2 regions of the Clostridium amazonense genome follow, and region 2 is predicted to be linked to the other one. Evidence: a T-box and tRNA genes for the amino acid it is inferred to sense, from the RefSeq annotation. Region 2 holds a T-box; the other holds one or more tRNA genes.

Region 1 (6,488 bases), on a different contig from region 2:
ATTGGTGATATTGTTCCGTGAAGAACATGATAGACACCATTAAATTCTTGAACTTTTTCCATAGTCATTATGTCCTTTGGTTGTTCAACTACACAAATTGTAGTTTTATCACGATTAGGGTTAGAACATATAGAACATGGTGAAGTGTCAGTAAAGTTCCCACATATAGGGCAGTATTTTATAGTACCTCTTGCTTTTATAAGTGCATTTGCAAACTCTTCCACTTCTTCACGTGGTAAATTTAAAACATGAAGTGTAAGTCGTTGGGCAGTTTTATTGCCTATACCTGGGAGCTTGGCGAATTCTTCTATAAGTTTCTCTATTGCGATAGGATAAAAATCCAAAATATTCACCTCTAAATGTATATATTATTTACTACACAGTTGTTTAGAATAAACCAGGCATATTTAATCCGCCAGTTAATTTACCCATCATACTAGCTGTTTCAGTTTCAGCTGTTTTTAATGCTTCATTACAAGCTAACATTACTAAATCTTCTAACATTTCAACATCATCAGGATCTACAACCTCTGGTTTTATTGAAATTTTTAATAATTCTCTTTTACCATTTACAGTAGCAGTAACAGCACCACCACCAGCTGATCCATCAAAAGTTTTAGTTTCTAAATCTTTTTGAGCTGTCTCCATTTGTTTTTGAAATTTTTGTGCTTGTTTTAAAAGACCATTCATATTTCCACCCATTCCTGGGAATCCACCTTTTGCCATAATAATGCCTCCTTAAATTATTTATATATTTTATAATATCAATATATTAGTAGTATATAGAATATTTGATATTAATGTAACTAATTTTATTATATTTTATTATATTATATTATTCATCAATTATTTCTACCAAGTCTTCACCAAATGTCTCAGTTAGTATATTTTCCTTAGAAATATCTTCTTTAACCTTATCAAGAGAATAGGATACGATTACTTTTTCTTTTAAAATTTCAGAAAATACATCATTAACTATTTTTCGATTTTCGTCTTTTTCTAGCCTTTTTTTATGAAAATCATATTCTTCATCAAATAAAATATCAATAATATTTCCCTTAACAGAATTAATTTTTCCAACCATTAGCGCAACAGCTAAAACTATATTTTTTCTTGCTTTTAATAATTGTTGCACATCTTTAAATGATCTACTAACAATATCCTTAGTAAGTGATGATTTATCATTATATGATTCTAAACCTTCATTTGATACAGTTTTTGGAATTTCAGTTTTAGTTTGTGATTCTTCAATTAGGACTTTTTTAGTTTCAGATAAATTTTGTGCTGCTTGTATTTTTTCATTAATGTTAACGGAAACTCCACTTTTAATAACATGTTCAAGTCGATTTATTCTTGATAATAAAACTTCAGAAGAAGTGTCATATTCAATTTTACACATTTTAATTAATGCAAGTTCTAAATATATTTTACTTTGTTTTGCATACTTAGAGTTTTCATCAGCTTCTTGAAGAATTTTTATATAGCGCATAATTTCTTCAACTCTAAGTTTTTCACTTTGTGCTTTTAAAATAGCTATGTTTTCTATGGACATTTCTAAAACTTCTTCAGGACTTTCAGTAACTTTTACCATCATAAGGTCTCTCATATGTTTAGTAAAATCTTTTATAAGTAAATTTACATCTTTTCCAGAGGAAATGCATTTATCCATTGTTAATATAGAATTTTCTATATTCTTATCTATTATATTATCAGTAAGATGAACTAAATCATCATTAGTCATTAAGCCAAGCATTTTAACTATATCATCATAATTAACTTTATTAGAACCCATTGAAATGGCTTGATCTAATATACTTAGTGCATCTCTCATTGCTCCATCACATATTCTAGAAATTAGTTTAAGACTTTTATCATCAGAATATACACCCATAATATCAACTATTTTTCTAAGCCTTAAAAATATATCTTCGTTGTTTATTCTTTTAAAATCAAATTTTTGACAACGAGATAAAATAGTTATAGGTAATTTTTGTGGGTCTGTTGTAGCTAATATAAAAATAACATAACTAGGAGGTTCTTCTAAAGTTTTTAGAAATGCATTTACGGCTCCTTGAGATAACATATGAACCTCATCGATGATATAGACTTTATATCTTGCTTCTTGAGGAGGATATTGTACATCTTCTATTATATCTCTTATATTATCAACTTTATTATGAGAAGCTGCATCTAACTCTACTACATCTATAGCAGTTCCAGAATTTATATTTTTGCACATTTCACATTCATTGCATGGTTCACCATCTTTAGAATTAAGACAGTTAACAGCTTTAGCTAATATCTTAGCAGTAGAAGTCTTTCCTGTACCTCTTGTACCACATAATAAATATGCATGAGCAATTCTATCATTTTTTATAGCATTTTTAAGTGTTGTAGTTATATGTGTCTGACCTATAACATCTTCAAAGTTTTTAGGCCTAAACTCTCTATATAGTGCAGTATAACTCATAATCTCACCTCAATATTTTATTTATATAAACTTATTAATTAAATTATTCTATTATAAATTTTACATATAATAAAAAAAAGATGCAAGATGCATCTTTGATTTACTAATATATAGTCGTACACCTCGCTTTGATAGTTAGTTTATGCGCGTTATCTATGCAGTTAACTCAAACCAGGTTTATCCACGGCACATAAGGGATCTCACTTATCGCTGCTTCCTTCCAGACCTGACGAGGTTCATGAGTCCTTATTGCGTGGGACCCAGCTATCAACGCCACTTACATAGACCAGACCACACAAACTAAAATCGAGGCGAGGAATTCAACCCTGCTGTAGCGGGTTGCAGGTATAGGGCACCGCTAACTCCCCGTCTAGTACGACATGGCGGAGAGAGAGGGATTTGAACCCTCGGTAGAGTTTCCCCTACACACGCGTTCCAGGCGTGCTCCTTCAGCCGCTCGGACATCTCTCCATATTTAATTTTATATTATGTAGTTATCATTATACTATTATAAAATTATATTTTCAAGCATTTTAAGTAAATATTAAAATTTCCAAAATTTATTATAAATATGCTTCTCATGAATTAGTATATTTATATATAATGAATTTAATACATATATTTAGTATATATTTATTATATATTTGGAGGTGGATGTTATGCAATATGAAATAAAAGGTGGTAGTATGCCAGTAGCTATTTGTAAGCTTCAAAGCGGGGAAAGAATAATAAGTGAATCAGGTGCAATGGGCTGGATGAGTGACAATATAGATATGGATACAAATTTGAAGGGTGGATTATTTGGTGGTATAGGAAGAGCTTTATCAGGTGATAGTATATTTCTAAATATATTTACTTGTGGTAGAGGCGAAGGTGAAATTGCATTTCCTTGTGCAGTACCAGGAAAAATAATAGCTAAGAACTTACATGAAGGTCAAGTATTAATTTGTCAAAAAGGAGCATTTTTGGCATCAGAATCATCAGTTGATTTTAAAATTCATCTTAAAAAGAGATTATCTGCTGGATTTTTTGGTGGAGAGGGATTTATTTTACAACGAATTACAGGTCCAGGACTTGTATTTTTAGAATTTGATGGTCATGTGGAAGAAGTTGATTTGGCACCAGGTGAAAAATTGAAAGTTGATACAGGTCATGTAGCGGCATTTGATTCTACTGTTTTATTTGATATAGAAATGGTTAAGGGCGTTAAAAATGTATTGTTTGGAGGAGAAGGATTATTCTTAACAACACTTACAGGACCAGGAAGGGTATACTTACAAACTATGCCTATGAGTAATTTAGCAGCAAGACTATCATATTATATGCCATCAAGACAGGGCTAAATATAAAAAATGAAGATAAAATTTTATTTTATCTTCATTTTAGATTTATGAATATTTATTTTTTCGTTTATTATTTTTTTGTTTATAACAGAATATAAGTCCTATTGCACAAATTGCAATTCCAATTAAGCTTATAAGCTGCGCAACTCTCAAAGGTCCAATCATAAGGCTATCTGTTCTTAGGCCTTCTATAAAAAAACGACCCAATGAATATAAACCTATATATGAAAAAAATACAATACCGTTTTTCCTAACTTTATTAAGTAAGTATATTAGGATAATACAGACTAATATATTCCAAACGCTTTCATATAAGAATGTAGGATGATAATATGTACCATCTATTAACATTCCGTTTTGAATAAATTTAGGAAATTTACTTATAAATTCAAATGAAACAGGACCACCATGAGCCTCTTGATTAAAGAAATTTCCCCATCTACCCATAGCTTGAGCTAAAATTACACAAGGGACAACAGTGTCCATACCTGCTAAAAAGTTTATTTTCTTTTTCTTTGCACATATATAGCCAACAAGTATTGCTGCAATTAATCCACCATGTATAGCAAGTCCTCCTTGCCTAATATTAAATATATCTATTAAGTTATCTTTATAATTGTTAAATTCGAATATTACATAATAAGCTCTAGCTCCTATTATTGAAAATGGAAATGTTATAAGAAAAATAGTTATAAGGTCATCATAATCTATATCTCTAAGCTTAGATGTATATTGAGCTAATAGACATGCAGTTAAAACACCCAATGATATACATATACCATACCAAGCAATGTCAATTCCAAAAAGTGAAAATGCAACTTTATCCATATATAAAACACCTCCTATTAAATTAAATAATATATACATTTTATCACCATAAATACAAAAATTATAGTCAATATATACTTTAAAAGTAATTAATTATTGTTAGATTTGGATTTTATTCGTTGTTCTTTAAAAAAATTTGTCATTAAATCACTACATTCTAAGTTATATAACCATATTGTATTTATCCAATAGTGTAATGATTCATTTTGTACTATATTAATTACCGAACCACATGCACCATTCTTATCATCAAATGTTCCTATATATAAATTTGATATTCTACTTTGTGCTATTGCACTAGCACACATAGGACATGGTTCAAGTGTTACATACATAGTGCAATCAGATAATCTCCAATTATTAATAGCTTTACATGCTTCTTTTATAGCTAAAATTTCAGCATGACATGTTGGATCTAATAATGATTCTTTTAGATTGTGTGCTCTTGCAATGATAGTATCATTTTTTACAATTATAGCACCAACAGGAACTTCACCTATCTTATATGCCTTTTTAGCTTCGTTTATAGCTTCATTTATATATAATGAATTCATAAATACTCCTTTTTATAAATTAGTATATAAAAAGCCTAACAGCAAAACTGTTAGGCTTGGTGCGCGCGAGAGGAGTCGAACCTCCGGCCTACCCCTTAGGAGGGGGTTGCTCTATCCAACTGAGCTACGAGCGCAAATTCAATGTATAAGTATATTATAAATATTATGACATAAGAATGTCAACATTTATGAATAATATAGTTATTAAAGAAAATATTAAATATATAATAAAAAGATATAATAGTATTTAAAAAATATATTAGCTAAAAATATAGTTAGGCTAGCAATTAATAAAAAATCACTAATAATGCAATATAAAAAACAATTTTTCAGAAAAATAAATGATTTATTGCAGATTTTTACTGAGGTTTATGCTAAAATACAAAATGGACGACATTAAACATAGAGGTGATTATTAATGAAAAAAATCCATATAACTGAGACGGTTCTAAGAGATGCAAATCAATCATTGATAGCTACAAGACTTCCATATGATAAATTTGCACCAATACTTAAAGATTTAGATGATGCAGGATATTATTCACTAGAGTGTTGGGGAGGCGCAACTTTTGACTCTTGTTTAAGATATTTAAATGAGGATCCATGGGAAAGATTAAAAAAGATAAAAAGTATAGTAAAGAAGACTCCTCTTCAAATGTTATTAAGAGGACAAAACATACTTGGATATAAACACTATCCAGATGACGTTGTAAGAGAATTTATTAAGAAGTCAGTATATCATGGAATGGATATAATAAGAATATTTGACGCATTAAATGATTATGATAACATAGCTGTGGCTATGGATGAAACAATAAAACAAGGTGCACATGCACAAGGTACAATAGTATATACAGTAAGTCCAATACATGATGTTAAGAATTATGCAAACCTTGCCAAACAATTAGAAAACATGGGTGCAAATTCAATTTGTATAAAGGATATGGCTGGACTTATAATGCCAGATATAGCTTATGATTTAGTAAAAGGAATAAAGGAAGAGGTTAAAATACCTGTATTCTTACATTCTCACTGCACAAATGGAATAGCAGAAATGGCATATTATAGCGCAGCACAAGCTGGAGTTGATGGAATAGATACTGCTATATCTTCATTCTCAAGTGGTACAGCACAACCACCAACTGAAACTATGCACCAAGCATTAAAGTCAGCTGGATTTGATACTGGATTAAGTATAGAAAAATTAACAGAAATAAATAATTTCTTTAAACCAATAAGACAAGAAGTATTAGAATCAGGATTATTAGATCCTAAAGTGTTAACTCCTCAACC
Region 2 (6,488 bases):
CATAATAGCAACTCCAGAAGGATATTTAATTTCAAAGTATGAAGAAAATAGGATAAGAAAAGTAATAGCAGTTAGTCACGATAGAGATGAAATGAATGTTGAGTTAAATACTATTGTTAAGTATGGTGGTATCGTAGAAGATGTTATAGTTGAGCATCCTCTTTATGGAGAAATAAAATCTATGCTTATGATAAAAAATTTAAATGATGTAGAAAAATTTGTTTCTAAATTTAAAAATACAGAGGCTGAACCATTATCTTTATTAACTAATGGAGTACACGTTCATACAATAAGTGCAGAAAGTGAAAAACAAATAATAGATATATTAAAAGAATTAGAAGAAAAAAATATTTTAATTGATAATGGATAAAAATATTTAAAAGAGGTGAGTTATTTGAAAAAGAAGAAATTCGCGTTATATTTTATAATAGTAGTTATAGCTATATTGGCAATAGGGATATCAAGTATAAATGTAATTGTTGATTATCAATGGTTTAAAGAACTAGGATATTTATCTGTGTACTTTAAAAAACTTGTATCTATTGCTAAGTTAATGGTGCCTATATTTTTGATAACATTTATAGCAATAACATTATATTATATTAGTTTAAGACCAAGTATAAGAAAAAGTAAAAAAATTATAGAAATTAATAAAAAACAAGAAAAGAAAAAGTTAGCTAAATTCTCTGTATTTAATGCACTTATATCATTAGTATTTTCATATGTATTTTCATCAACTTATTGGTATAAGATATTAGAGTTTTCTAATTCAACAAACTTTAATTTAACAGACCCTATATTTAATAAAGATATTTCATTCTTTATGTTTAAATTGCCATTAATAAAATCATTACAAGCAGCATTTATAAGCTTATTAATTATATTTGTTGTTGTAACATTTATGATATATATAGGAATTGTAACAAAAGATAAAGTTAAAAGCACATTATCTAGGGAAGAAGCATTCAAAGATTTTAAACATGGAATTAGAAATTTTGCAGGAAAACAATTAGCAATTATAACAACATTACTTATGATTGCAATAGGAATAGGTTATATTATAAAAGCCTGGGAACTTGTCTATTCTCCAAATGGTACTGTTTTTGGTGCTAGTTATACAGATATAAAAGTTAGTTTAAGATTTTATAAAGTTATAGCAGTTGTTTCTATAGTTTCATCTTTAGTTGTATGCTTCAGTATAATAAAATCTAAAGTAAAACCAATATTAATGTCTATAGGACTTATTGTGATATTAATAGTTGGAGAAAATGTAGCATCACTAGCAGTAAAAGGTTTTATTGTTCAATCAAATGAGAAGACATTAGAAAAACCTTATATAGAAAATAATATAAATTATACAAAGCAAGCATTTAATATTGATGATATAGCTGAAAATAGTTATGAAATAAAAAATAATTTAACAGCAAAAGAAATAGAGAATAATAGTGATATTATAAACAATATAAGAATAAATTCTCATGTACCAGCATTAGAGTTTAATAATCAATTTCAATATATAAGGTATTACTATGGATTTGATGATATGGATATAGATAGATACAATATAAATGGAGATTATAGTCAAGTATTTATATCAGCAAGAGAGCTAGACTTAGACAAACTAGATGAAAATTCAAATACATGGCAAAATAGACACTTAGCCTATACACATGGATATGGAATAACTATGAGTAAAGTTAATTCTGTTACAAGTGAAGGACAGCCAGATTTCATTATAAACAATATTCCAGTACAAAATTCAACAGACATAGGACTAGATAATCCTAGGATATACTTTGGAGAAAGCACTAATGATTATAGTATAGTAAATACTAAACTTGGTGAAATAGATTATCCTATGAATGGTGAAAATGTTACTAACAATTATGATGGTGATGCAGGAATAAAAATGTCATTACTAAATAGATTAATATTTACTTTAAAATATCAAAATCCTAAGTTTATATTATCTCAGGATATAACAAGTGATAGTAAAATTTTAATAAATAGAAATATAAAAGAAAGAGTTTTAAAAATAGCTCCTTTCTTAAAATATGACCAAGATCCATATGTAGTTATAGATAATAATCAATTATATTGGGTAATGGATGCATACACTGTAAGCAATAAGTATCCATACTCACAGCCTGTAGACGGTATTAACTATATTAGAAACTCAATTAAGGTAGTTATAAATGCATATGATGGTTCAACTAATTTCTATATTGCAGATAAGAATGATCCTATAGCAGAAACTTATGGAAAGGTATTCCCAGAGTTATTTAAAGACATAAGTGAAGTTCCAGAATCATTAAGGTCTCATTTTAAATATCCAGAGGATTTATTTAAAATACAATGTGATGTTTTAGGAAAATACCATGTAAAAGATGCTGGTGTGTTTTATAATGGAGATGATGTTTGGACAATTTCTAATAATGAAGATAAAGTAGAAGATGAAGAAAAACAAAAAGATTCATCTTATGTTGTTATGAAATTACCAGGTGAGCAAAAAGAGGAAATGGTTGTACTTGAATATTTCAACACTAAGGGAAGAGACAATATGGTTTCTATGTTTGGTGTAAGAATGGATGGAGAAAATTACGGAAAAATGTTCCTTTATAAATTCCCTAGCTCAGGAACAGTATATAGTCCAATGTTATTCCAAAAGAAAGTTCACCAAGACCCAGATATATCAAAGGAATTATCACTTTGGGATACTAAGGGATCAGAAGTACAATTTGGCGATACAATTATAGTACCAATTGAAAATTCTCTATTATATGTAGAACCTCTTTATTTAAGAGCAGCAGGAGAAAAGAGTATTCCAGAAATGAAAAATGTAATAGTTGGATATGGTGATGAAATTGTATTAGCTACTAGTATAGATTCAGCTTTAACTCAACTTTTTGATTATAATAATAAACAAAACAATAAAGTAGATGGTAAGACTGAAAATGGTACTTTGGTAGGAAAAGATGCAAAACAATTACAGGATATATATAATAGTGCGCTTGAAGCACAAAAATCTGGAGATTGGGCTAAATATGGAGACTATATAAAGAAATTAGGAGATGAAATAGATAAACTAATAAAATAGTACAACTGTAAGGAGGAAAAATGGATTACGATGTACTTATATTAGGTGGCGGCATGATTGGATGTGCCGTTGCCTATGAATTATCTAAATATAATTTAAATATAGCAGTAATAGAAAAAGATTATGATATAGGATCAGATGCAGCACTTATAAATACAGCTACTATATATGATGGATTAGAATGTACTGATACAATAAGTTCATCTTTAATAAGAAAAGGAAACTTAATGTTTGATGAGTATGTTGAAAAATTTAATGTGCCATTTAAGAGAGTAGGATCTTTATATATAGCTAAGGATGAAAATCAAAAAAAATATATAGAGGACATGTATTCAAGAGCTAAAGAAAAAAATATCAATGAAGTAAAACTTTTAAATAGAGATGAAAGTAAAAGAATAGAACCTAATATTAGTGATGATGTAATAAAATCACTATACATTCCTAATACAGGTGTTGTATGTGCTTATGATTTAGCACTTGCATATGGAGAAATTGCTTTTGATAATGGTGTAAAATTTAAATTAGAAGAAGAAGTTTTAAATATAGAAAAAATGTCAAAAGGATTTAAGGTTGAAACAACAAGAAATAAGTTTACATGCAAAATTGTTATTAATACAACTTCAGAAAAAGAATTAGGAAAAGAATTAAATAAAGATAAAATAGAAGAAGGTATAAAAAATAATCTTAAGTACTTTGTATTAAACAAGAAATATGACTCTTTATATTCTAATATTATATTCGATATCCATAATAGTGAGAGAAGATATATAAGACCAACTATGGATGGAAAAATAATAGGTGCATTTAGTACTGGAAAAAGTGCAAATTATGATATGGTCATAGATAAATTATCATCATTAATAGGAAAGATAGATGGACATAAGATAAAAATGGTACTTGATTGGAGTTTATATGATGAACCAGTAGTTATAGATGACTCATTATCAGAAAAAGGATACTTGAATATAAGAGCTAAGCATTTTGGCAAAGTAACCATGACACCAGCAATTGGAGAAATAGTGTGCAAAATGGTTGTAAATAATTTTAACTGCATATTAAAAAAAGACTTTATTGATAAACGAAGAGAGTATTATAGATTTAAAGATTTAAGTAACAATGAAAGAAATAATCTTATAAAAGTTGATAATAAATATGGCAAGATTATTTGCTTGTGTGAAGGTGTTACAGAAGGTGAAATAGTTGATGCTATAAGAAGACCTTTGGGTGCAAGAACTGTAGAAGGTGTCAGAAGGAGGACTAATTCAGGGCTTGGAAGTTGTAGGGGAGCTTATTGTAATGAAGTTATATCTGAAATATTGGCAAGAGAGACTAATAAGCCTATAACAGACATAGTAAAAAATACAAAAAATTCTAAAGTAGCATTAAGTAGAATAAAAGAGTTTGATACAATGTAGGTGAGTAATTATGGAAGGTAAAGATGTATTTACAACAGTAGTGAGGGTAAAAGGTTCAAAGATACATGAGGTTGTTCCTGTAAGAAGTACTGAAGCTATAGATAAGAATTTATGGATTGAGTGTTCTAAAGCTTTGTGTAGGATACATGTTGGGCCACCTATAAATATAGGTGATATAATATGTAAAAATATACTTAATACTAATGTAGATATAGTTGCTACCAAAAAAATAGGTAGAAATTTATAAAGTAATATATACAAAAAGAAGCTAGATTTTAAAATATTAATTATTTTAGATTCCAGCTTCTTTTATTAAGAGTAATTTTAAAACTAAAAATAATGACTATATAATGAATTTGAATGTTGACAAACATAAAAATAAATATTAAAATTATTCTAAAAATAAAAAACATTAAACCTTTGAAGAGAATAGTAGTAAATTTATAATGTTAAGAGAGTCAGTGGGTGGTGAAAACTGATACATTACTATTTATGAATCCGACTCTGAGGGACTGTGATGAGCAGTACGGTATAAAACCGTTATTTTAATTAAGAGAAATAATTTATATTATTTAATTAGGGTGGCAACGCGGAGTTATTCGTCCCTTTGGGGGCTATAACTCTTTTTTTATTGGGAAAAATAATTATATAAAAGTTGGAGGAATATATCATGTTAGATTTAAAAAAAATTCGTAATAATAAAGAAGAGATAAAAAAAGCATTAAACGATAGAGGTGAAAACTTTGATGTTTCAGTAATCGATGAGGTTGTTAAATTAGATAAAAGAAGAAGAGATATATTAATAGAAGTTGAGGAATTAAAAAAGAAAAGAAATACTGACTCAACAAAGATACCTATGTATAGAAAAGAAGGAAAAGATGTTACTGAAATAATGACAGAAATGAAATTATTATCAGATAGAATAAAAGAATTTGATATTGAACTAAATGAAATAGATGAAAAAATAAAATATATAATGCTTAGAATACCAAACATTCCACATCCAGAAGTTCCTAATGGAGAAACAGATGAAGATAATGTGGAAGTAAAAAAATTTGGAGAGCCAAGAAAATTTGAATTTGAACCTAAAGAGCATTGGACAATAGGTACTGAAAGAAATATTTTAGATTTTGAGGCAGGTGGAAAAATAACAGGGTCAAGATTTACTGTATATAAAGGTTTAGGTGCAAGACTTGAGAGAGCGATAATAAGCTTTTTCTTAGATAAACATGTTGATGAAAATGGATATACTGAAATATTACCACCATATATGGTTAATAGAACTAGCATGATAGGAACAGGACAATTACCTAAATTTGAAGAAGATGCATTTAAAGTTACCAATACTGACTATTTCCTAATACCAACAGCAGAGGTTCCAGTAACTAACTTATATAGGGATGAAACTATAGAGGGGGATAAGTTACCTATAAAACATGCAGCTTATAGCGCTTGTTTTAGATCAGAAGCAGGTTCTGCAGGAAGAGATACAAGAGGACTTGTAAGACAACATCAATTTAATAAAGTTGAACTTGTTAAATTTGTTAAGCCAGAGGATTCATATAAAGAATTAGAAAGTTTAGTACAAGATGCAGAGAGTGTATTACAAGCATTAAAATTACCATATAGAATAGTTAAAATATGTAAAGGTGATTTAGGATTTACTGCGGCATTTAAATATGATATAGAAGTTTGGATGCCAAGTTATAATAGATATGTAGAAATATCAAGTTGTAGTAACTTTGAAGACTTTCAAGCAAGACGTGCAAATATAAAATATAAGGAAGATATTAAAAGTAAGCCAAATTTTGTTCATACATTAAATGGTTCAGGTGTTGCTATTGGAAGATGTCTAGCAGCAATTCTTGAAAACTATCAAAATGAAGATGGAACAGTTACTATACCAGAAGTTTTAGTACCTTATATGGGTGGAAAAACAATTATAAAATAATGAGATAAAATATAAATAGATGGAT

Evidence for each region. A T-box is a leader RNA that pairs with one kind of tRNA and senses whether it is charged. The one in region 2 lies ahead of serS (serine--tRNA ligase), so its partner is inferred to be a tRNA-Ser.
Region 1: it encodes a tRNA-Ser, which carries the amino acid that the T-box ahead of serS (serine--tRNA ligase) is inferred to sense. The anticodon was not compared.

Annotation. Positions count from the first base shown of each region.
Region 1 covers NZ_JBWKMH010000004.1:1,201-7,688, reverse strand. Annotated here, with positions in the region: gene recR (recombination mediator RecR) at 1-344, opposite strand, end outside; gene AC07E4_RS02185 (YbaB/EbfC family nucleoid-associated protein) at 388-726, opposite strand; gene dnaX (DNA polymerase III subunit gamma/tau) at 836-2,470, opposite strand; RNA gene ffs (signal recognition particle sRNA large type) at 2,585-2,849, opposite strand; tRNA gene AC07E4_RS02170 (tRNA-Ser) at 2,852-2,941, opposite strand; gene AC07E4_RS02165 (TIGR00266 family protein) at 3,130-3,813, shown strand; gene lgt (prolipoprotein diacylglyceryl transferase) at 3,859-4,641, opposite strand; gene AC07E4_RS02155 (nucleoside deaminase) at 4,731-5,195, opposite strand; tRNA gene AC07E4_RS02150 (tRNA-Arg) at 5,253-5,329, opposite strand; gene AC07E4_RS02145 (pyruvate carboxylase subunit B) at 5,614-6,488, shown strand, end outside.
Region 2 covers NZ_JBWKMH010000017.1:3,132-9,619, forward strand. Annotated here, with positions in the region: gene AC07E4_RS07890 (3H domain-containing protein) at 1-370, shown strand, start outside; gene AC07E4_RS07895 (UPF0182 family protein) at 395-3,097, shown strand; gene AC07E4_RS07900 (NAD(P)/FAD-dependent oxidoreductase) at 3,118-4,512, shown strand; gene AC07E4_RS07905 (DUF1667 domain-containing protein) at 4,523-4,759, shown strand; T-box leader at 4,924-5,122, shown strand; gene serS (serine--tRNA ligase) at 5,183-6,463, shown strand.